3 regions of the Brasilonema sennae CENA114 genome follow, and region 2 is predicted to be linked to each of the others. Evidence: predicted binding sites of a transcription regulator. Region 2 holds the regulator's gene; each other region holds the start of a gene.
The links. Region 2 encodes HrcA, which represses chaperone genes, less so after heat shock. Its sites were predicted from a motif close to TTAGCACTCNNGANTCNNGAGTGCTAA; they were not measured.
Positions count from the first base shown of each region.

Region 1: the regulator HrcA is predicted to act here: its motif matches at 4,784-4,810, upstream of groL (chaperonin GroEL).
Region 3: the regulator HrcA is predicted to act here: its motif matches at 2,917-2,943, upstream of groES (co-chaperone GroES).

Region 1 covers NZ_CP030118.1:6,559,991-6,568,365, reverse strand. Annotated here, with positions in the region: gene hpnJ (hopanoid biosynthesis associated radical SAM protein HpnJ) at 1-982, shown strand, start outside; gene DP114_RS27360 (ferritin-like domain-containing protein) at 1,130-1,993, shown strand; gene hpnK (hopanoid biosynthesis-associated protein HpnK) at 2,004-2,888, shown strand; gene DP114_RS27350 (MraY family glycosyltransferase) at 3,038-4,117, opposite strand; gene groL (chaperonin GroEL) at 4,846-6,528, shown strand; gene DP114_RS27340 (SPFH domain-containing protein) at 7,058-7,897, shown strand; gene folP (dihydropteroate synthase) at 7,894-8,375, opposite strand, start outside.
Region 2 covers NZ_CP030118.1:2,028,441-2,036,815, reverse strand. Annotated here, with positions in the region: gene DP114_RS08620 (winged helix-turn-helix transcriptional regulator) at 1-232, shown strand, start outside; gene DP114_RS08615 (hypothetical protein) at 476-1,162, opposite strand; gene DP114_RS08610 (DUF2834 domain-containing protein) at 1,167-1,847, opposite strand; gene hrcA (heat-inducible transcriptional repressor HrcA) at 1,895-2,989, opposite strand; gene DP114_RS08600 (rhodanese-like domain-containing protein) at 3,431-3,787, opposite strand; gene DP114_RS08595 (DUF3352 domain-containing protein) at 4,093-5,778, shown strand; gene DP114_RS08590 (hypothetical protein) at 6,405-6,950, opposite strand; gene DP114_RS08585 (hypothetical protein) at 7,397-7,555, shown strand; gene cysE (serine O-acetyltransferase) at 7,646-8,375, shown strand, end outside.
Region 3 covers NZ_CP030118.1:7,612,787-7,621,161, reverse strand. Annotated here, with positions in the region: gene DP114_RS31715 (NIL domain-containing protein) at 464-772, shown strand; gene DP114_RS31710 (response regulator transcription factor) at 1,236-1,883, opposite strand; gene groES (co-chaperone GroES) at 2,961-3,272, shown strand; gene groL (chaperonin GroEL) at 3,376-5,016, shown strand; gene DP114_RS31695 (photosystem II reaction center protein J) at 5,394-5,513, opposite strand; gene DP114_RS31690 (photosystem II reaction center protein L) at 5,589-5,708, opposite strand; gene psbF (cytochrome b559 subunit beta) at 5,718-5,855, opposite strand; gene psbE (cytochrome b559 subunit alpha) at 5,865-6,116, opposite strand; gene DP114_RS31675 (photosynthesis system II assembly factor Ycf48) at 6,213-7,235, opposite strand; gene DP114_RS31670 (rubredoxin) at 7,325-7,660, opposite strand; gene DP114_RS35905 (hypothetical protein) at 7,832-7,963, shown strand; gene ndhC (photosynthetic/respiratory NAD(P)H-quinone oxidoreductase subunit C) at 8,088-8,375, shown strand, end outside.

The DNA.
Region 1 (8,375 bases), 3.3 Mb from region 2:
ACACCACAATGCTGAGCGTGACTTGATCCACGATTGGGATGTGATGCCTAGCGTACTACCAGTCTACGGGCGTGACTTAGATATTACGAAATATTTCATAGGATATCTACTACATCCTTACGTGTCATTTTACACCGGACGTGGATGCCCAGCCAAATGTAGCTTCTGCCTCTGGCCTCAAACAATTGGCGGTCACCAGTACCGTACCAAAAGCCCAGAAGCAGTTGGGCGAGACATGGAAGAAGCCAAAGCCATCTTTGGTGACAAGGTGCAGGAATATATGTTTGATGATGACACCTTCACAATTGACAAGCAGCGGGCCATCGCCATCAGCCAACACATGAAACGGCTCAAGCTCACTTGGAGCTGTAACGCCCGCGCCAACTTAGACTACGATACTCTCAAGCAACTGCGTGACAACGGGTTACGCCTATTGCTGGTAGGATTTGAATCAGGTAACCAGCAAGTTCTCGACGGCATCAAGAAAGGGATTAAGTTAGAGGTGGCGCGGAAGTTTATGGAAAATTGCCATAAACTCGGCATTACCGTACACGGCACATTCATCATCGGCTTGCCAAACGAAAGTCAACAGACAATTGAAGAAACAATTCGTTTTGCTTGCGATGTTAGTCCGCATACCATCCAAGTTTCTATCGCCGCCCCTTATCCTGGAACTGAACTTTATCGACAAGCTCAGACTAACGGTTGGTTTAGCGATAATTCGCTAGTTGCCTCATCCGGGATTCAAATGTCTACACTGCAATATCCGAACCTCTCGGGCGGCCAAATTGAGGATGCAGTCGAGCAGATGTATCGTCGCTTCTACTTTCGACCCAAAGCCATTATCCCGATTGTCGGCGAAATGTTGACTAATCCTCAGATGCTAGTGCGTCGCCTGCGTGAGGGACGCGAATTTTTCTCTTACCTAAAAGAGCGTCATACACAAGCGGCTGCTAAAGAGCAATCGGTTGTGAGTGGTTAGTTAGGTTATAGAATAGTTAGCGTACTGCCTTTTTATCCTAAAGAGTGGACTGTCTCACCACGGCATTGTCCTCTCTAACGTACTGGCTTGGGTACACGAGCCTGGACGCCTTATGACAACTAACAAATAAATTGTTGCCATATTCTTATGATGAAACTTGGAAGCGAAGAACACAAAGAGCTTTTTTGCCGCAGCTTCATCGAAAGCCACCTGGAGTTTGAGCCAGAAAAGCTCTCTTGGCCCGTTCTGGATAGCGTAGCTCTCGAACGCATACGGAGTATTCCCTTTTGGAAAGAAGCTCTCAGTACAGAGCGACAGGCTGGGGCGATGGTCAGCGCCTTTGCAGCAACAATCAGTGATCCCCTGTTGCGAGAGGCGATCGCCCTTCAAGCGATGGAGGAAACCCGCCACTCCCGACTGATTGAGTTTTTGATCAATCATTACGATATTCAAATTTCTCAACCTCCTGAGCCAGCGCTCCCTAGTAATATCAAAACTGCCTTCATTGACTTTGGCTTTGGGGAATGCCTCGATTCTTTCTTAGCCTTTGGATTGTTTGGAATTGCCCGCCAGGCTAACTATATGCCTGAAGCAATATTCGACATTTTCGATCCAATTCTTAACGAAGAAGCGCGACATATTATGTTCTTTGTGAATTGGGTAACTTACCAACAAATCCATGAAGGTCGTAGGGCGAATTGGTTACGCGGGTTTGATGCTGTTTGGCATTACTACAGAGCGCTGCAAGATAAAATCAAAGCCTTTGGTGGCTCAGATGAAGACAAACAGGAGGGCTTTACTGCCACTGGGGCTATGAACTTCACGGACAATTTGACTCCGGAACTGTTTTTATCTACTTGCCTTCAAGAAAACGCCAAACGGATGAGCGTTTTTGACCAACGCCTTCTCCACCCGCAACTGTTACCTAGACTTGCCAAAATCGCCCGACGCATTATCAGACTGACGCCTCAGCGACAGTCCAACTCAACCCCTCAGTTGTTGGAACAATAAATCAGAACTTATGCAGGCTCAGAAATTCGCCATTATCAATGGTGATGACTTCGGCTTTTCACATGGCGTTAACCAAGCAATTATCAAAGCCCACAAAGAAGGAGTACTGACGAGTACCAGCTTAATGGTTACAGGTGAGGCATTTGATAAAGCGGTTGATTTAGCACAGGCTCACCCCACCCTAGGAGTAGGTTTGCACTTGGTTCTGGTGTGTGGTCGAGCTGCACTGCCACCCTCACAAATCCCTCACTTGGTTGATGATACAGGTAACTTTCCATACAGTCCGGAAACAAGCGGGTTGCGCTATCAGTTCAATCGGTCAACTCACGAGGAATTGCAGCGAGAAATCCGTGCTCAATTAGAAAAATTTCGCTCTACTGGGTTGCGCCTTTCCCATGTAGATGGGCATTTGCATATGCACATGCATCCGTTGGTACTGCGTATCCTAGTTGAGCTAGCGGATGAATTCGGCATTCGGGTTATCCGTCTTCCTCATGAAGAACTGGGAATGAACCTGCGGCTTGAGCGTCGGAACTTACTCACTAAACTAGTTTGGGCGGCTGTGTTCGGTGGACTGCGCCGCTATGGTGAGGGGTTGCTGAAATCAAAGGGCATTGGTTTTGCTGAGCGCGTTTACGGGTTGCTTCAAACTGGTTCTGTGACTGAGGAATACTTGCTTGGTCTCATACCCCAAATTCAGGCAAACCTAGTTGAAATTTATTCTCATCCAGCCATCGTCATAGCTGGCGAACCGCTGAATGGTCCATCAGGGGCTGGTGAAGCTGAACTCGCGGCTACCTTGAGTGGGCAAGTGGGTAAAATGCTGACTGTTAAGGGATTTGAATTGACGAATTTTGATCAACTTCTAAGAAACACGCTTAACAGGGTTGGGTGAAACCATGACAAAACAGAACTTTCTTCCCCTACGAGTACGGTTGAAGCAGTCTCAGCGATGTGATTAAACGCATGGCAGGAGAAAAGCTACCCAGGAATGAGTAGCTATCTCGTTGCTTTGTCTACAAATTAACTTGCGGCTTCAAACCCCTAAGTTGTTCGTATCCTTTGCAAGACAATGAAGCTTAGAAAGACGATGATCCCAATGGTTGTGGCAAGTATTTGTACCAAAGTCATATTTTGTAGTCTCATTGCCAACACGTTGCAAATCAAAGCAATTGACCAAAGAATCAGCGCAGCATGGCGTTGAGACAAGCCCCAAGCTAACAAGCGATGGTGCAAGTGGTCTTTCCCTGGGGTGCTAAGAGGGTTTTTCCCCGCCATCAAGCGTCGGATAAACACTTGAGTAGTATCGAGCACTGGCAACAGTAAAAACAGAACTGGTGCGAGGAGAGAGACAGCCGTGGGTGCTTGGAGATTACCTAAAATACTTGTAGCAGCTAGTACATAACCAAAAAAGTAGGCTCCGGCATCACCCATAATAATCCGCGAAGGGTGGAAGTTGTGGCTCAAGAAGCCCAACGCCCCCCCTGCCAATGCTGCTAGAACTAACGTCGCTGCCGCACGGTTGGGAACCTGAGCTGAAACTGCTAATAAACTTATAGCGGTGATAAAGCTTACTCCTCCCGCCAAACCGTCCATGCCATCCATTAAGTTGATAGCATTTGTGATTCCAACTACCCACAATACTGTTAGTATTACTGATAGTGTCGAGTCGATGGGAGTTCCAAAAGAGAATTCAATGGTAATACGATTAGCAACTAACAATAAAGCTGTCAGTATCTGAATTAACAATCGAACCAGAGGGGGTAAGCCAAATTGGTCATCAATAAAGCCCACAAGAACCAGTATCGAGCCCCCTAGAAGAATCGTCTGTACCTCAGCCAGTACTCTTTCGAGTTCTATAGGTCGTAAGAGACTGGCTAATACCACGGCAGCAATCACTCCTGCATAAATAGCTAGACCTCCTGCATTAGGTAAAGGTTCTCGGTTCAGCCGTCGCGCATTCGGTTGGTCAGCCCAACCTACTCGCAGGGCAAACTTGCGGACTGCTGGAATCAAGCGCCAAGTGACAGTACCAGCTAAAAGAAATGTAAATACTACCGCTAACCAGCCGGAACCGTTAGGGTCAGCAATACCGAGGGAACGAAGGGAGCTGTGTATATTCATCTCCCGATTTAACCATTAGTGTTAGTGTCGATAAGCATCAATTGTATGTTAGTGAATTTTTTCCTAACTATCTGTAACTTCATAAGAAGTTGCTTCTAATATAGAGTCATTCTGTGAAGATAAAGTGTCGGAGTAAGGGCGTAACACCTTACGTCTGTGCTGGAGTGGGGTGTAGAGTAGAAAGATTATTTTTTATTTTGTCTTTTAAAATTTAAATTGTCACTGGTCTTTAGTCCACAACTTCAACTAGTTCCCCAAGGACTTATGCAGCGCTAAATTGTTCCAAGGCAACTAACTGCAAAGTGGCTGCATTTGATTTCACTCATAATGCTTAGGCACTCTCCTCCTCAGGGCGTAGCCGTGCTGTAGGCATAGCGCTTAGGATATATCCGAAGGATGATTTGATCAAGAACCCAGAAGTCAGAATTCAGGAGCTGAACGCTGGATAGCTCCGCACCCCGAGTCAGAATCAATTAACATTGAGCTGCGTCGAAACGTTGGATAGGGGATTTAAACCGTTCGGCTGACGCTCACGGCAAAAGCCCCAACCCGATGTCGCCACCCCCATTGATGGTGGTGATTTAAACCCCCTACTGATCTGCGCGTCGCTACTATACTCATTCTGACTTCTGAGTCCTGATTTAGTGAGTTCTTTTTTTAAAGTGATTAGCACTCTTGGCCAGTGAGTGCTAAATTGTCTATTGGAAGCGCACGAGAGTACATAAAACATGGCAAAAATTGTTGCATTTAATGAAGATTCGCGGCGGGCTTTAGAACGAGGCATCAACGCTCTTGCCGATGCGGTGAAGATTACCTTAGGACCAAAAGGTCGCAATGTTCTTTTGGAGAAAAAATTTGGGGCACCCCAAATTGTTAACGATGGTATCACCGTTGCCAAAGAAATTGAACTAGAAGATCCCTTAGAAAACACTGGCGCAAAACTGGTTCAGGAAGTGGCGTCAAAAACTAAAGATGTGGCTGGGGATGGTACCACCACAGCTACTGTGTTGGCGCAAGCGTTGATCAAAGAAGGTTTGAAGAATGTTGCCGCAGGTACCAACCCTATAGCCCTGAAGCGGGGAATTGACAAAACCGTCGAGGCGTTGGTGCAGGAAATTGCAGCAGTAGCTAAGCCAGTAGAAGGTGCAGCGATCGCTCAAGTTGCGACAGTCTCAGCTGGGAACGACGAAGAAGTCGGTCAGATGTTGGCTGAGGCGATGGAAAAAGTCACCAAAGACGGTGTTATCACCGTTGAAGAATCTAAATCCTTAACAACGGATTTAGAAGTTGTAGAAGGGATGCAGTTAGACAGGGGTTACATCTCCCCCTACTTCATCACCAACAACGACCGGTTGACGGTAGAATTTGAAAACGCTCGCATTTTGATTACTGATAAGAAAATCAGCAACATCAGCGAGTTAATTCCAGTTTTGGAAAAGGTCGCCCGTTCCGGTCAACCTTTGTTGATTATTGCTGAAGATGTGGAAGGTGAAGCTTTAGCAACTTTGGTTGTGAACAAAGCACGGGGAGTGCTTGCTGTCGCCGCTATCAAAGCCCCTGGATTTGGTGATCGCCGCAAAGCATTGTTGCAAGATATTGCTATTCTCACCGACGGACAGTTGATTTCTGAAGAAATTGGCTTAACCTTGGATACCGCTTCTTTGGAAACCCTGGGAACTGCGCGGAAAATCACAATTGACAAAGAAAACACCATCATCGTTGCTGCTGGTGACAACACAAAAGCGGACGTGCAAAAGCGAATTGGTCAAATTCGTAAACAACTAGAAGAAACCGATTCAGACTACGATAAAGAAAAACTCCAAGAGCGCATTGCTAAACTAGCTGGTGGAGTTGCGGTGATAAAAGTGGGTGCGGCAACAGAAACCGAACTCAAAGATCGCAAACTGCGGATTGAAGACGCCCTCAATGCTACCAAAGCGGCTGTGGAAGAAGGTATCGTTCCTGGTGGTGGAACAACACTGATTCATTTGGTGAAAAAAGTACAAGAGGTTAAAAACACTCTTGAGGCAGAAGAACAGATTGGCGCTGATATTGTGGCGCGAGCGCTCGAAGCCCCCTTGCGTCAAATTGCAGATAATGCTGGCGTTGAAGGGTCGGTTATTGTCGCCAGAGTGCAAGACACTGATTTCAACATCGGTTACAACGCCGCTACTGGAGAATTTGAGGACTTGATTGCTGCCGGTATTATTGATCCTGCAAAAGTAGTGCGTTCAGCTATCCAAAACGCTGCTTCCATCGCTGGAATGGTTTTAACCACTGAAGCAGTCGTGGTCGAAAAACCTGAGAAGAAACCCGCAGGTGGTGCGCCTGACATGGGCGGCATGGGCGGCATGGGCGGCATGGGCGGCATGGGCGGCATGGGCGGCATGGGCGGCATGGGCATGATGTAGTTCTGTTGACCATATAAATGTCACCCTTGGTGGGCACTGCCCACCTTTTTTGTTTAACCACTGAGTGATCGCCCGTATACGCCCAACCAAGCTGAGTCCTGCGGACACGCTACGCGAACGCTTGGTTCCCTGAACGAAGTTCAGGGGAGGCACTTCGTGCCTCGGGCGTAGGGCGCGCCTTGCGATCATGGTCGAAAAACTTGCTATGCCAAAATTGGACTTTATCATTAAGACTAATTAATTTCCCCTATACCCCTATTCCCTTACCCCCCTTTTTCTTGACATACTATTTATTTAGTAAAGTAAATGACAAAATTAGCACTTGCACACGCAGCTATGTTGATGATTTAATAGCCATGTCCAAAGCTAACTCATCGCTAATTTCATGTCATTTTTTACCAGAGTCTTGCCTTGAACCACAACTTGTGATAAGTACATTACACATTCTGGATATTAGACTGAAGATAGGACATAGTGTTAGTGCTATGTTCTTAGGGCTAATTCCGCCAAATGTTAAATAGGAGAATATATGGAACCAATTATTGCCATAGTCTTAGTGCTTATAGGGTATGCATTAGGATCGGCAAAGCTTATTAATCAGGGAAATGAAGCTTTGGTTGAACGTTTGGGGCAGTATCATCGCAAACTGAAACCAGGACTCAACTTTATTGTTCCCTTGCTTGATCAAATTGTCATGGAGGACACGACCCGAGAGCAAGTTTTAGACATCAAGCCTCAAAATGTAATCACCAGAGATAATATCTACTTGGAAGTGGATGGAGTTGTTTACTGGCGCGTCACAGATATAGAGAAAAGCTTTTACGAAATTGACGACTTGCAGCAAGCACTAACAAACTTGACTACAACTACGCTTAGGGAAATCATTGCCCAGAATACCTTGGAAGAAACCAACGCCGCCAGAGCAAGCATGAACACTGCCTTGCTGGCTCAGTTGAATGAGACAACGGCGCAGTGGGGAGTTGGAATTCTGCGGGTAGATATTCAGAGTATTACACCACCTGAAAGTGTTCGCAAATCAATGGAAGAGCAACGAGCTGCTGAAATTAGTAGCCGTGCTGAGATTTTAGAAGCAGAAGGGCGACGCGCAGCCGCAATTAAGAAAGCAGAAGGAACAAAAACCTCAATGCAGATCATTTCTGAAGCTTTACGTTCTAATCCTGAAAGTAAGGAAATTCTGCGCTATCTCGTGGCTCAAGATTACATCAATGCCAGCTACAGACTGGGTGAAAGCGAGAATGCCAAAGTTGTGTTCGTAGATCCAGGCAAAGGTGGTGAGATGATGGATTTGATTTCCCAAATGACATATGGCGAAGAACATGTCAACAATGGTGAAAATGGTTCTACTTAGTCTGATGGCTGGACTTGCGAAGATTGTCGGAAAATTGCATCAGCAACCAATGATACATCGCGCATTTCTTTAATATCGTGAACTCGCATGATATCAGCACCATTAAAGATAGCAGCACAACATGCAGCTGCTGTTCCCCAGACTCGTGCTTTCGGATCTGGCTGATTTAAAATACGACCAATGAAACTTTTACGAGATGCTCCTACTAAAATAGGACACTTAAGTTGACGCAATTGGGGTAAGCGGCGCAAAATTTCTAAATTTTGCTCATAGTTCTTGGCAAAGCCAATCCCTGGATCGATGATAATTTTTCTTTCGTCAATACCTACAGCAATAGCTGCAGCGATTTGCTTTGCCAAAAAACTATAAATCTCTCCCATCAAATCTTGATAATCAGTGAATTGTTGCATTGTTTGCGGGTTTCCCCGGATGTGCATTAATATAATAGGCACATTCATCCTTGCCACTGTCAGTAACA
Region 2 (8,375 bases):
AATTGGAGACGTTTCGCAGAGGATGCTAACACGTACACTGCGCGATTTGGAGCGAAATGGTCTTGTGCAGCGCAATGTATATCCTGCTGTACCACCAATGGTGGAGTATTCCTTAACGCCTTTGGGAGAAACGCTTATTGAACCACTCAGATCTTTGTGTCAATGGTCGATGGAGCATTACCATGAAGTAGAAGCAGCTAGAGAAAGTGGAAATAGTGAAATGAGTCAATGAGGGCGATCTGCCGTTCGCGTAGCGTGCGCTTTGCGCTTAGGCAGCAGCGTTTGCGCAGCGCCCCCTTAGGGGCTAGCTATCGCCCTTTTGATCACACGACTGAATGAGGAGCGATCGCCCTGAATCAGATAAGCTTACAGGCTATCAGGCTGCACACGGGAGGATGAAAACCCCTACCTTTTAGTTCTATTGTGTAAGTCACTCGTTTCTCAACGAGTGTTTCTTGCCAACTATGCGTCATGATTATCGCACTCTACTACTGCCAAAAGATGCTGGTCTTTGTTGCGCAACATTTTCTGGTATCGGCGGACGCAAGCAAAGATACACAAGTGGACCAAAGAGTGGAACAAGTGATACTGCCCAAAACACTTGAGGATTATTCCAACGCCGTCTCGCCATATCATCGCCTAAGACGGTTGGGAAGAGTAGGCAAAACAAGCAAAATGCCAAACTCATACCATTGATAAAGCGATCGCCCAAAAACTGCTGCCAAAACCCTACCCAATCACCGAGAACAAAAGCGTAGGCAAACAAACCAAGAGTACTTAAACTCAGAGCAATACCAAAAAAGCGAGAATCCAACAACTGCAAAAAAGCATCCTTCCGTCCAGAAAATTGTTGGTTGTCTTCCCTCAAAGCCAAATAAGGTATAAGACCAAGCGTACCTGAAGCAATGGACGCTATTGCAAAAGGATAGAAAGGAATCCACTGCATCCTACCATCAAAGAACAGAACAGCACTGTAAATGAACAACCAGATCCCAACAAGGGAGAACAAAGAGAGGAGAACTGGATTTACATCTGCCCAATTGAGAGTAAAGATATTTTTGAGTAGCGTCAGAGTTTCCTCTAAATGCAGTGGAGGAGCGAACAACAAAAGGTAGGCGATAAATCCAACCCACAGTAACCAAAGAGCAATTTTTCGACTCATAATCTTAATTTATGGCGCTTTGTTGCTGACTCTGTATTATTTTGTCAGCTGCTTCTTTTAAAGGTGGACGTATACATAAATAAATCAAGGGACCAAAGAGTGGAATTAATCCAATCAACCAAAACAACTGAGAATTCTTGATATCTCGCCGCGCCATATCATCTCCCAACAAGGCTGGAAACAATAAGCAAAGCAGGCAAAAATCTAAACTCATTACATGAATAAAGCGGCTTGTTTGCCACTGCTGAACAAAATTTCCCCAATTTCCCTGTCCTACACCATAAGCAATTAAGATAACTGTGGCGACAGTCAGAGCAATACCTGTTAGGCGAGAATCTAATATCTTGAGAAAAGCATTTTTGCTGCCAGGAAACTTTTGATTTGGTTCCCGCAGGGCTAAGTAAGGTAGTAACGCGAAAGCCCCAACTCCAAATGAAATACTAGCAAAAGGCCAAGCAGGCATTTTTTGTGCTCTACCATCAATAAATACCAAGCAGCTGTAAATCATAGGCCAGATGCCCATAATGTTAAAAAGTGCTATAATCAGGGGGTTTATTCCTTGCCATTGACCAGTAGAAAGATCTTTAATTAAATCGAATGTATCAGGTTGATCGGGAGGAGCAAAGAAAAAGGCATAGATAATAAATCCCAGCCATAGCGCTCCAAAAGTAATTTTTCTGATCATTATTTAAGCTAGTTTTGATTAATTCAGCGATTGTCCTGCTACAAGCCCTACTGGGGATTGAAATAACTGAAAGCTTCTGAGAGGTAATCAGAAGCAGCTGTTACTACTGCGATCGCACTTTCATAATTTAGACGCGTTGGTCCGAGAACTCCCACACTACCTAATGATACAGAACCCCGGCGATAGGTCGAAGAAATCAACGAACAAGTGCGTATAGGTTCTAGAGGGTTTTCTGCACCAATACGAATCATGACTCGTGGCTTACCAACCTCCTCCGCTTCCGGCTGTTCTTCAAATATTAACCGCCACAGTTGGTCTTGTTCTTCTTCCAACAGGTGGATGAGCATTTGCACTTGCTGTAATTCCGAAAACTCTGGCTGACGCAAAACTTCAGCAACACCGCGAACCATAATTTGTGTTGCAGATGGTGTCAGAGTGCGACGAGCAAGTTCAGCAACTGAATTTTTCAGGAATTCTCCATATCTTTGGAACTCCTGATCCAATTCACTCCATTTCAGGTTTGCTAATTCAGTTATGCTGCGTCCCCGCAAGTGAGTATTCAAAAAATTAGAGACAATCTGTAACTCGCGGTCGATGACTTCTGCATCTGGTTGTGAATCTTCCGAGGCTTGCGCTAAATCCATCAATGCTGAATGTGTCTCATATCCATCCGTCACCACAATCAACATCACCCGTCCCGTTTCTACTTGCACTAGTTGTAAATGTCTCAACACTGCTGTCGCAGTTTGCGGCATCGTGATTAAGGTGATGCAACCACTCAAAGTTGCTAAAATGTGAGCTGCTCCTTGCAAAAGAGCTTCCAAGCTCCAATCTTCCCACTTGAGGCGTTTTTGCAGTGATAGTTCTACATCTCGTGCTAGAGTTTCAGAAGGTGTTATCAACTGGTCAACATAAATACGGTAGCCAGAGTCAGAAGGGACGCGTCCTGCAGAAGTGTGAGGTTGGTACAGTAAGCCAACTTTTTCCAACACGCCCATCACATTGCGAATTGTTGCTGAGCTAACACCAAGGTTGTACTCTTCAACAAGAGCTTTAGAACCAACAGGTTCTGCTGTGGCTATATAATGACGTATTGTTGCCCCAAGTATCTGCTGTTGACGATTTGTAAGCTGGACTTGCATAAGGAGTTTTTTACCGAAGCCGAATTGTAAGCGAAGCTTTGAAAAAATTTTTAGAGATAACTCTAAATTAAATAAGGATTAATAATAGTAAAGCAAGATCACAAGCACTTTGCTTCTACAACAATAAGCAAAAAGAAGTAAAGAAAAGTAAAGACACTGTACTGCCTTGAGTAAAGTTACTATTAATACAGGTAAATTGCTGGAAAAAAGCTTTTGGATTGAAGTAAATTAGCCCCTACTTATGCATACTTGCATAAGTTTATTCAAATCTCTGTATTTCAAGTTACGAATTTCCTGAACAGCCAAAAAAGGCACATAGGTAGAATACAAATATTTACCACTCAACACTTAAAGCTATCCTAGCTTGTACAGAGGATAGCATAGGCAAATTAAAATCGTCAGTCTTAGCAGACTACATATCCGCTTAATGCAAAACAGCAGCTAGTATTGGGGAATGGAAGAGTCAACCAGAGTTGAGTAAGCATCAATTCCACCCATAACATTTTTGACATTTGTAAAGCCTTGAACAGTTAACCACTGACACATCTGAGCAGAACGAATGCCATGATGGCACAGCACAAGAGTTTCAGCGTGGGGATCTAAGCGGGTGTTGACTTGATCTGCCCAGTCAGGAAACTGACTCAAAGGTAAATTGACAAAGCCATCGATGTGGGCGATCGCCACCTCTTGTGGTTCACGCACGTCCACAAGCTGAATTGGCTCTCCTGAAGATAAGCGTTGTGCCAGTTCTTCAACGTTAATTTGGGTAATGGATGGTTCGGAAGGTTTGCCCATCATGAAGTTTTAATAAAAATCCTATACTATATTATATTGACAAAAAATCTTCGTTCTTTGGGTTTGGTAGGTACGTGAGTGCCGTTTCATTAAAGGACTGAAAAATCCGGTTTTAATGCAGAATTTCTCTGAAGTTCGGCTTAATGCTGTAAAGTGAGCATCTAACAATTAAGAGATAACCTGATTTCTGATAGACTTGTGCGTAAGTTTCAGTACTAAACTAATTTCTAGTAACAGAACTACCTTTGATAATTTAATTTGGTAGTTGATTATTTGTATTTGCACCCCTAGCGGTCTGTATAAAAATTATGACACAACGCTCATTTTTCAGAGTTGTAGCAGTGGGTATTATGATGCTGCTATTGATTGGTATGACTGGTTGTAACGGGTTATCCGCCAAAAATTCCCTAACCGGTATCGCTCCTACAGGACAGTCAGATGCCGCAATTTTCGTGTCTAAACAAGCACCAGTTCTGGTGTCGATGCTGGTGAATCCAGAACGCTTGCAGGCGTTTGAGCGTGATGGAGAACTGTCAAAATTGAAAACAAGATTACTCGCGAATACGGGTATAGATTACCAACAGGAAATTAAACCTTGGTTAGGAAACGAAATAACATTGGCTGTCACAAGCTTAGACATTGATCACGATTCTGAAAACGGACAGCAGCCAGGGTATCTAATGGCACTTGCAACCACTCAACCCGAGAAAAGCCGTGAATTTGTTCAGCTATTGTTTTCTAAGCGCGCTTTGGCTGGGGCAAATTTAGCAACTGAAGAATACAAGGGCGTGAAGCTAATTTCTGACAATCAGATTCCTTCAACGTCTTCTGAAAAGGAACAAGTCAAAAATCAAAATAGTCTTGCTGGTGCAGTTGTAGGTAATAGCTTTGTCTTGTTTGCCAATCATCCAAAAGTGCTGCGAGAGGCAATTAATAATGTACAGGTGTCCGATTTGAATTTAACCAGTTCCAACAAATACCAAAAAGCAACCAAACAACTGTCCAAAGAAGCACAGGCTGTTGCTTTTCTGAATCTCCCCGTAGTAGCAAAATGGCAGAACCTCAAATCTGATGCTCAAACTTATGACAACCAAATTATTTCCCTAGTATCAAATCCCAAAGGATTGCTCGCTGAAACTGCTTTTTTGGCAAAAAAAGAAACTTCACCCCCAGCTGCACAACTTTCTGAACCTGTGGGTGCGTTGGAGTATATCCCAGCTTCAGCAAGTTTAGCAGTAGCAGGATCAAATTTAAGCGGTTTGGGTGAGAGTGATTTAGCACAACTTTGGCAACAAGTGACAGCTAGCCTATCTGCTTCCACAGAAGATGTGATTTCTAAGTTCCTCCCGGTGGCAGATGTTCAAAAACGTTCGCTTATCAACTGGAGAGAAGATATTTTTAACTCGGTGGAAGGAGAATTCGCGATCGCATTGTTACCCCGCGCAGAGCAAACAAATCCCGATTGGATTTTTGTCGCCCAAAAATCCGAAAAGACACCCACAGCAATTTCCCGTTTGGATCAACTCGCCTCATCAGAAGGGCTTTCGCTGAATTCCTTCACCTTAAATGACCAAAAAATCTCTGCTTGGACACAGCTAAAAACTGCTATCAATAAATCTAGTGAAGCAAAAGAGCGAGAATTGTTCACAATTCAAGCAAACGTTGTAGCTGCACGTGCTGACATCGGAAATTACCAGATTTTTGCATCCTCTGTTGAGACAATCAATGCAGCTTTGACGGCTAAGGAGAACCCGTTAGTTAAGAATCGTGATTTCCAAGACAGTATCGCTGCGATTGGTGAACCGAACCAAGGCTACGTTTATATCGACTGGACAAAGAGTCAGGATATTTTAGAGCGTCAACTACCAATTCTGAAGTTTGTGGAAGTCCTGGGCAAGCCATTTTTCCAAAATTTGCGATCGCTCACCCTTAGTAGTTATGGTAGTGACACAGAATTGCTCAAAGGTGGCGTATTTTTTCAATTTTTACGTTAGCTAAATCCCGAAATCTGTATAAACCAAGCTGTAGCTATTCTTGGTTCATGGAGTACAGAGGGTGCAGGGAAAGACTTAGTACTATTTCTAGTCTTTCCCTGCTTTTTTATAGCAATAGCCATAGCAGGGAACACCCGAACGCTTAATAGGGAACGCTTAACAGTGAAACCCAACAAAATCAAAATTTTGGAGTTGGGTTTCGTTCCTCAAACGCCAGACTTGCCGTGAGAGCGGAAACCCTCCTGCTGCACTGTCCTCCCCAACCTAGATGTATAGCTATATGTGTTACCAACGGTTTAATGGCAGTCACCAGATTTCATGTCGTCTAACTCAAGAATCCCTATGAATTTAAAATAAGTGGTTGGAAACTGAAAAGCAAAACTAAAATAAAAAGCACTGGATGATTAGCCGTCGTTCCAGTGCCTCTGCAATTTTTACGGTTGACTACCCTGTCTAATGTTTGGTCAAGTAACCTCGAAGTTTTTTCTTAAATACTACTTATGGATCGCTGAGAAATGTCTTGATTGCAGGTCTGAGCGATTAGCATTGCAGGTGCCTACACGTAGTAATATTCGCGTCCAAAATGCTTTACATATAGCCCGGAACGTACCCTGCCTCTTCTCTACTCAAAAAGTTACAAGCTCTTGGTGAATTAACTTTTTCATTCTCTTTCTTTGCTTTCTATGATTTTCTGATTTGACAACGCTTACAGTTCGGGATTTATCACTCTTAAAGCGCATATTACCTTCTGCTAATAACGAGCCTTGCTTTATCATCAATCCATTATATGGACACCAATCATTTCCACAATTATGTTTTGAATACTCTCCGAAATTTCTATGTTTTATCTTTTTCTTTTTCAAAATTTTTTCTTGATTAAATCGGATACCTTTCCATATTTTATCTTCGTCTGCTACTGTTATATTTTCTCCAAGTGTTTTTAAATAAAAATATGTAGAAGGGTCTTTCAACTGTAAAAAGTCAAAAGCCCTCTGAAATTGTTTATTAGCATAATCTCTGATTTCGATTTTCTGATTGAAATCTAATTTTTTTGTTTCAACAAGAGAGCGAAATAATCCAAGTGTGTTCCAATCTGAAAACTTTTTATGGTTGTCTATTATATATATATATTCACTGTAAGTAAGAGAATTGAATTTTTGCCCTATTTTCATAAGAGTTTGTGGATTGATTTCAAGATAAACATTATCTCAGCTAACCTGGTAACTAGCTACAAGTTAAGAAATTGGCATTCCAGAAATTTGTCCCTCCAATATTAATACAGTCTAAAACTGCTGTAACTACATCTTCCTGTTGTAGGCGTCACTGCACCAGAAAAGGAAAATTGTACGCGCTTGATCGAAACTCGCTCTCTATCTACGTTTCAGTTACTTGTAATCACCCTTGGTGCAGAGTATTTATTATACTCTGCACCAAGGAAACGAGGTTTTTTCAACGTATTTTCAAAGTTTTGAGGTAAATCGTTCAGCCAAGCGCGTACAATTTTCCCGTTTTGGCACGGTGAACCCCAGTAGTACCATTTTGCAAATTCTCAGCCTCCAGTACCGCATCTGGGGGCTTTTAATTGTAAGCTGTAGACACAGTAGTTTTTTATCTGACGATGAACGTCAATCGGTACGGACGCGCCAAAATTCTCACACAGCAAGAGATACAGCTAGTTTTTGCCCAAGGGTTTGACTCAGAGCGTGATAAAACCCTATTCGGTGTATGCCTGTTTACGGCTGCAAGAATTAGTGAAGCGTGTACCAATCATTTTTAAAATTGGTATTACAACCAACGATTTTGTTTATGGCACCTGGAACGCTAAAATAGAGTTTGAGTTGATTGGCGAAACTAGGGTACAAGAAGCGTGTTATCTACATTTGTTGCTGACTTCCGCATCATCTTTGAACGCGACCCAGCTGCTCGTAACTGGTTGGAAGTGTTATTTTGCTACCCCGGTTTGCAAGCCCTAATGTTACATCGGCTGGCTCATTGGCTGCATATCATTCACATTCCCCTTATCCCTCGCTTGATTTCATACATAGCTCGATTTTTAACCGGAGTTGAAATCCACCCAGGTGCAACGATTGGTCAAGGTGTTTTTATTGATCACGGTATGGGTGTGGTGATTGGGGAAACGGCAATTGTAGGAAACTATAGCTTAATTTATCAAGGTGTGACCCTTGGTGGTACAGGTAAGGAATGCGGTAAGCGCCATCCGACTGTAGGAGAAAATGTTGTGGTAGGAGCCGGAGCCAAGGTGCTCGGTAATATCGAAATTGGCAACAATGTCCGCATTGGTGCTGGGTCAGTTGTCTTACGCAATGTGCCAGCAGATTGTACCGTAGTTGGTGTTCCAGGCAGAATACTATATCGTTCTGGCGTTCGAGTCAACCCCCTAGAACACGGAAGTTTACCAGATGCTGAAGCCCAAGTCATACGTGCTTTAGTGGATCGCATCGAGCAACTGGAACAAAAAATTGAACAGTTGCAACAACCACAGCAAAAAGTTTTAGTTCCTTTCGTTAACTCATCATTGTCAACACCTCACACCTCAAATTCCCACATATTAAAAGATGAGCCATCTTCACAAACTC
Region 3 (8,375 bases), 2.2 Mb from region 2:
TTCATATCTAGTGGTACGAAATGTTACCAACTTTACGCTGTTTTATCACTTCCATTAAAAAATACAGAACTCTTGGAAACTTTTTGCCGAAGTATATTGAAGCAATAACGTGATAATGATATTCAATATTATATTATTCTCAAAGTTAAATTCCAAATCTAAATAGATACGGAAGTTTAAGCGTACAGCGAAGTCGCGTGAAACGCCGTCTATGGTCACAAGTTGCGGGAGTTCAGCGATTGAACAAGTTGTAACTACCATTAATACGTTTTGAAATTTGCTTATGTAAAATTTTATTAAACTTCCTTATTTCGAGGGAGTAGTAGGCAATTAGGATGAACCTGGAATTTAAGACCATAACAGGATATCCATTTAATAAAAAGTAGTGTCAAGATTTTTTTATTCAGAGAAAAGTTCGTTGTAACATAAAACCCGCATCTAAAAATTACAAAGGAAAGCTATTATGGCCATTCCAAATCAACAGGGTAAATCTACTATCGATTTTCGAGACAACCGACGCACTACAACTCACATTACTGTTCATATTCCCAAGGAGTTGCACAAACAACCGGTAATTTCACGCCTGATATCTTATTGCGGCATCACAGTCAATATTGCAGCAGCCCAACTGAATGGTCATATGCCGCAACGAGGCTGCTTTGATTTAGAGCTACGAGGAACAGTTTTCCAGATTGCTAGTGCCTTAACGTATCTTAATGAACTGAATTTAGAAATTTCCCACCCATTTCTTACTGAAGAACAAGGTTGGTAAGTAGAGTTTCTACCAATAAGCAACGAGTGCTGGGCGCTTGTAGCTACTCAGCACTCGCTAAAACTAGTCGTTACCCTTATGGAAGCGCTCTTTGCGCGTCTACAAGTCGCTTAACTATACGCGGCAGTCGTCTGCACAGATTGATACACTAGTTGAACTCAACGGGGAGGAGAAACCCCAACCCAAATGCCAGTTACCACCCTCACGGAAAGCAGTTGCGGGTCTACAACGAACGAAACTTCCGTAGGCGGAATTTTTTTTCTGTGTAAACATTGAGCTTGCCGGTTTTCCTGGATACCCCAAAGCCTGCTGGGGGAAGCAACCCAAACCAGCGACCTTTGACCGTTGAGGCAACTGTGTGCTGATCCCTTCCGGCACGGCTGCGCCCAAGGGAGACGCTACGCGAACCGAGGGTTCCCTTGAGTGTACGATCTGCCGCTTTGTGGCGTCTACAGCATTGTGCTTACGCCATTTGATTTTCAATTGCCCACCGCGCTAGTTCAGTGCGATTGTGGAGATTGGTTTTGCCCAACATATTGGACACATGGCTTTCTACCGTGCGTTGGCTGACATTTAATTCTTCAGCTATTTCGCGGTTAGCTAAGCCCCTAGCCACAAATTGCACTACTTTGAGTTCTGTTGGGGTTAACTGTACATCGAAGGGAACTTGGATGCGTGAACCGTTATCTCCTCCTTTTGCTTGGTGTTCTTTCCAGCGAATGGTCTGCTTCAGAGAAGATTCTACTTGTGCGACCAATTCTTCCGGCTCAAAAGGCTTGACCATGTACACATCAGCACCTTTATTCAGACCTTTTACTCGGTCTGAGCTTTGTCCCTTAGCTGAAAGGAATAAAACGGGAATCCAACTGGTGCGTTCAGTTTGCCGGACTTGTTCTACAAAAGTATAACCGTCCATTTCTGGCATCATCACATCGCAAATGATCATGTCTGGAATATCCTGCTCTAAAATGTCCAGTGCTTCTCGACCATTTTCGGCGGTGCTGACATCATAACCCCGGAATTCCAAGTAATCCTTCACCAGCAAGATGAGGTTAGGATCATCATCAATAAGTAGAAGTCGTTTGTGATCTTTCATGCTGGGTTCTTTCATAGCAGTGGCACTTATGGCGCTTGATCCATCAAGGTCTTGAATCAATATCCTCTTTGGTGGATTAAGGAGGTGTTGTGCTTTTTCCTACTTAACTTGCGTTTGCTTTCTAAAGTCCTAAAAGTGGGTCTCACTCTCAAGAAATTCTCTACAAACAGCAAAAGTCCAGTAAGGATACGTAGAGCAGTAGTATTTATAATGCGTTATTATATATCGCTTTGAAAGCTGCGGGTTAAAAAACACTGATTAAATAATAATTATTCAGGTTAACAAGTAAGTGTTGGACTCAAGATGCTCCCAAATTACAATTAACCCACACTTTCATCTGTTTACTACTGTGCCATATCCTTGTTGGATGTTAAGCTTCTATAAGTTGTTCACGACAACCTAGGGAACTTTTTGGCAAAGGATGGGAAAACACAATGCATATTCTTCTACCACCTTGTTGCCTAAGAAGTGCTCTTGTATAATCCGCTCAATGGCTTCCGGGATTGTTGGGCGATACCGCACAGCATCCGGGTAATCCTTTATTATCAGTCTAGAACAGCAAACTGGCAAGCAATTGATTTTATTTCCAAATATGCAACTAAAATTGCCATCTTGCCTTTTGTGAAGACTTAATTGTTTGAGTCGTTTTTTTAAGCCTTCCCAAAATGGTAAACGAGCTTGTTCGCAGAAGCAGTTAGAAACTATTGGGACAAAACTAGTTAAAAGGTCCCTCGGAATTTTCGACAGTTCTAAAGCTTCTATAGAAATACTTAGGGCTTTATTCGCTGGTGTAAGCGTGGTTTTTCGTAGCTGAAGGCAGGACTGGATCACTGTAGTGTTACTCAAATGGCGGCTCCCTGATAACTGTTCTATATCAATTTCCCAGCTTTGCAAACAAAGTTGCCCATATATCCATATTCGTCATTTACGGAGTAAAACCTGAAAGCTCAGAAAAGTAGAGTATATGTACTTACGTGGGTTTGGGCAAGCAAAGTTCGGGAACCCGTACAAAAGAAAATGTTGCCATTGCACTTCGCCTTTAGGTACATTAGCACTCAGGAGTTGAGAGTGCTAACGAGGTGAGAATTTGGTATGGCAGCTGTAACTTTAAGCGTTTCTACAGTTAAACCCCTAGGCGATCGCGTATTCGTCAAAGTGAACGCGGCTGAAGAAAAGACCGCAGGTGGTCTGTATTTACCCGACAACGCAAAAGAAAAGCCCCAAGTAGGCGAAGTTGTTGCCGTCGGTGAAGGCAAGATCAAAGATGACGGTGCTCGTCAAGCGTTGGACGTGAAGGTTGGAGATAAAGTTCTCTACTCCAAATACGCTGGTACCGACATTAAACTTGGAACTGACGAATACGTCCTGCTCTCTGAAAAGGACATTCTGGCAGTCGTTTCATAATCTTTTAGTCATTTGTCATCAGTCATTTGTCATGAGTTGTTGGCAAAGGACAAAAAACAAATAGTATTCTTTGTAGTTTTCTGCTAAACATTCTTTGACAATTATGGCAAAGCGCATCATTTACAACGAAAACGCACGTCGTGCCCTAGAAAAAGGCATGGACATCTTGACTGAAGCGGTAGCTGTTACCCTCGGTCCCAAAGGTCGTAACGTAGTCCTAGAGAAAAAGTTTGGCGCACCACAAATCATTAATGACGGTGTGACCATTGCTAAAGAAATTGAATTGGAAGACCACGTAGAAAATACTGGCGTTGCTCTGATCCGTCAAGCGGCTTCCAAGACGAACGATGCTGCTGGTGATGGCACCACAACTGCGACCGTTTTGGCTCATGCAGTAGTCAAAGAAGGCTTACGCAACGTCGCAGCTGGTGCAAATGCTATTTCGCTAAAACGTGGTATTGATAAGGCTACCAACTTCTTGGTAGACAAAATCAAAGAACACGCTCGTCCCGTAGAAGATTCCAAAGCAATTGCCCAGGTTGGTTCAATCTCTGCTGGTAACGACGAAGAAGTCGGTCAGATGATTGCCGAAGCAATGGATAAGGTGGGTAAAGAAGGTGTGATTTCCTTGGAAGAAGGAAAGTCCATGACCACGGAATTGGAAATCACCGAAGGGATGCGCTTTGAGAAAGGCTACATCTCTCCCTACTTTGCAACCGATCCTGAGCGGATGGAAGCAGTTTTCGATGAGCCTTTCATCCTGCTAACCGATAAGAAAATCGCCCTGGTGCAAGACCTCGTACCCGTATTAGAGCAAGTAGCTCGTGCTGGTCGTCCTTTGGTGATTATCGCTGAAGATATCGAGAAAGAAGCTTTGGCAACTTTGGTCGTTAACCGCCTGCGTGGTGTGCTGAACGTAGCTGCTGTGAAGGCTCCTGGGTTTGGCGATCGCCGCAAATCAATGCTAGAAGACATCGGTATCCTCACCGGTGGTCAAGTTGTCACAGAAGATGCTGGCTTGAAACTAGATAGCACCAAGTTAGATTCTCTAGGTAAGGCTCGCCGCATCACAATCACCAAAGACAACACCACCATTGTTGCCGAAGGTAACGAAGCTGCAGTTAAAGCTCGGATTGACCAAATTCGCCGTCAAATCGAAGAAACCGAATCTTCCTACGACAAAGAAAAGCTACAAGAGCGTCTTGCTAAGCTAGCTGGTGGTGTCGCCGTCGTTAAGGTAGGCGCTGCGACCGAAACCGAAATGAAGGACAAGAAGCTGCGTTTAGAAGACGCTATCAACGCTACCAAAGCTGCTGTGGAAGAAGGTATCGTTCCTGGTGGTGGTACAACACTGGCTCATTTGTCTCCTGCACTCGAAGAATGGGCAAACGGCAACCTCAAAGCTGAAGAGTTGACTGGTGCGTTAATTGTAGCTCGCGCCTTGGCTGCTCCTCTCAAGAGAATTGCTGAAAACGCTGGTCAGAACGGTGCTGTCATCGCCGAGCGCGTTAAGGAAAAAGACTTCAACATCGGCTACGATGCTGCTAAGAACGAGTTCGTTGATCTGTTTGAAGCTGGTATCGTTGATCCTGCCAAAGTTACCCGTTCTGCTCTGCAAAACGCTGCATCCATTGCTGGTATGGTGTTAACCACTGAATGTATTGTGGTTGACAAGCCTGAGCCAAAGGATAACGCTCCTGCTGGTGCTGGCGCTGGTATGGGCGGCGGCGACTTCGATTACTAAGATTCTTTTGACATCCCCCTAGCTTGTGCTGCGTGGGGGATTCCCAGAATCACTACTGAGGTTTTCTGGTTGTACGAAAAACCTCATCGAAAGACGGGGCTTACCGTGAACTAGAGGTGATTTAAATATTGTTATAAAAATTTACCGCCTATCTTGTTAAGATAGGCGGGTTTTTTGTGCTAATGATTTGTCACACTACTATGCTGCCTGACGGCTGAGTGTAAGCTTCTAGCAGATTTTATTTTTCTATAACTTCCCTCTACAACGTTTCATAGTAAGGAATATGCCCCGCCTTACTTAATCTTTACAAAAATAAAGACACTTTTACTTGCGTTGAATATTTTACACACAAGAGGCAGGGACGGGGTTTTACAAGATCACGTTGGAGCACCAAGTCCGGCGTAGGACCCATAAAAGAAAATACCTACAACGGTGATGACGCCTAAACCTGCGATTGTCGCAACAACCCATAGAGGTATTCTGCCACTTCCAGACACTGCTTTCTCTCCTTTCTTTGCTAAAAAGATTAATGACAAAAGTTAAAAAACATGACTCAATAGCCGTCATTCCAATTAGTTAAAGAAGTAACTGGAAAACAAAATACCAAGAACGAAAATCATTAACAGTCCGAGGTAAAGCGAAGTTCGGTTCAGTTCAACCGGCTGCTTATTAGGATTGGGGCTTCTTTCCATGATTTTTTCCTAACGTTGAATAAACTGCATTGAGGCGATCGCGCCTAAAAAGAAGATAGTTGGCACAGCTAGAGTGTGAACTGCTAGCCATCTGACTGTAAAAATTGGATAGGTAACTGGTTGATTGACGTTATTTCCGCTAGTCATGATTTCAAACTACTTTGTGTTACTAAACTGTTCTACTTGTTGTTTTGCATCAAAACGGTTATTCACAATTGGCAATTCCTGCCGTGCTCCTGGGTAATATTCATTAGGGCGAGGTGTACCAAACGCATCGTATGCCAAGCCAGTGCTGACAAACAACCAACCCGCAATAAACAGTGCAGGAATGGTGATGCTGTGGATCACCCAGTAACGAACGCTCGTAATAATGTCCGAAAATGGACGCTCTCCAGTAGTTCCTGACATTTATATCCCTACCTTCACAAAAATTGTTATTGAGATCATTATCCTACAAAGTTAAGAAAGAGTTACACCTGGTAACTTCTTTCTCACAAATCAGCTTTAAGCAGCCTCTGATTTGGTAGCAGCTGCGATACTAGGATTATATTTGAGTAAAACACCGCGATCGCCAATCACAAATCCCTTGTCTGGACTCAGAAAAACAATTTTGTAGAAATTGGCGGGAACTTCTTCAACGTCACGGTCTTTTTCCCAAGTTTTGCCACCATCAGGACTGCGCAGCAAATTACCGCTACCACCACTAACCCAAACTTCATCTGGTGTACGATAAGCCAGATCTAGTAACCCCCAACTAGTAGAAAGCTCTGGATTTTGAGCTTTCTGCCATTCCTCTGGGTGAGCTGGGTCGGTAAACTGTACCTGACCACCTCGTGCTAACATCCATACTTGACCATTTTCGGCAAATCCCATATTTTCTACCCGTCGGGAACTATTCCGCTTGTGGGGTTCCCAAGCATTTAACCCTGGTTCCCAAGTTGAGTAGAAGTTACCTTTTGCAGAAACAGCCACATATTTGCCATCAGGAGAACGTTCGATGTTGCGAACCACACCAACAGCTTGTTCTACCTGTGCTTTCCAGTTTTTACCGCCATCTGTGGTTTTGTATATCGCTCCAACATCTGTCGCGATCTCAACTGTGTTTTTTCCTAAAGCAACAGTACTAACAGGATTACCTGGTAGATTTTCACTCAGTTGAATGCGGGACCAAGAACGACCTTCATCGGTGGTGTGTAATAACAAAGCCGGTTCTCCAGCTATCCATCCCTCTTTTCCTGCAAAACTGACCGTATTAAAACGATACCTTTGGTCATCTAATTCTAATTCTAAAGGTTGCCAAGTTGTACCACCATCTTTTGTTTCCAAAAGAGTAGCATTGCTGCCTACTAGAAAACCATGCTGGGGGTTATCTGTAAAAGCAATATCCAGTAGTTTTGCTTGTGTTGGGATAGAAATAACTTCCCAAGGGTTGAAGGTGGTTGAGGCGACATTACTACAACCAACACACATAAGGATGACCACGAACAAAGCGAGTATTCGTTGGCAATTTTTCACAATTGGAAGCATCTGTTATCTGTTTGTTTTTTTGTGAATTTGTGAATTTGTGTATGGGTTTTGTGTTATTCAGGTATTACCCACCCCGTAAAGAGCGTGTTTTATCGTAAGCCATAGAGACTGAGAAAAAACAAAAAGCCAACAGCCAAAGCTCCGAAAATGAGAAGATTTTTCTGGCCTGGTGTCAGAGTATTCACACCCAAACCAAATTTCAGATTTTCGTCAAAGCCAGATGCTTTGCCAGCAGGACCAATGTTTGCAAAAGCACTCTTTTTTGCACCGCAAACTGGACAGCGCCAAGTAGAAGATATTTCCGCAAAGCCTGTCCCAGGGGCGATGTCACGCTTGTCGTCCCCCTTCTCGGGTTCGTAAACGTAACCGCAAGAACGGCACTCGTAGCGGTCTGACGCAGTTGTTTCAATAGCTTGTTCGCTCATGGCTCTTGGCCTCAGTGAGAAGCAAATATTAAATATACGTTAAAAATTATGACATTAAGTGTTAGGTTTTTCTATGTTGACCAAAAACGAATCAAATCATCTACAGCTCAGGTTGTTGAGATTCAAGAAAGTCAAATAGATATAATGTAAAAGAAGTTTACACTTCATCGGATGCCTATCGCTTGCCCCTTGAGCGATCTGCCGCTATCTGGAGCGCGAAGCGATGCTCCTTTAGGAGCCGCCAAAGGCGATCGCCCACTCAGCGCAGCTTCTTCAAAAGAAGGCACGGCATCCCTCAACTGAACGCCCTTCGGGTTCGCCCAAGGGGAAAACCCAAGCCCAGAGCTAGTTGCCGTGAGAGCGAGAAACCCTTTCCCAGCACTGCTCTGGTCAAAGTTATTAGCACCAAAAGCGGTAGAAACTGATTGTGTTTGTCCTTAGCGGTTACGAGTATCTTCTTGGCTTCTTAATTATCTGTAGCCTAGTGCCTGCCTTGGCTCTGTCAGCGTCCAAGCTCCTGCGACCCAGCGGTCGCAACCCAGAACGGCGCACCACATATGAATCTGGCATGGAACCCATTGGTGGAGCTTGGATTCAATTCAACATTCGCTACTACATGTTCGCGCTGGTCTTCGTCATCTTTGATGTTGAGACTGTATTTTTGTATCCTTGGGCGGTTGCTTTCCACCGTCTTGGGCTATTGGCATTTATTGAA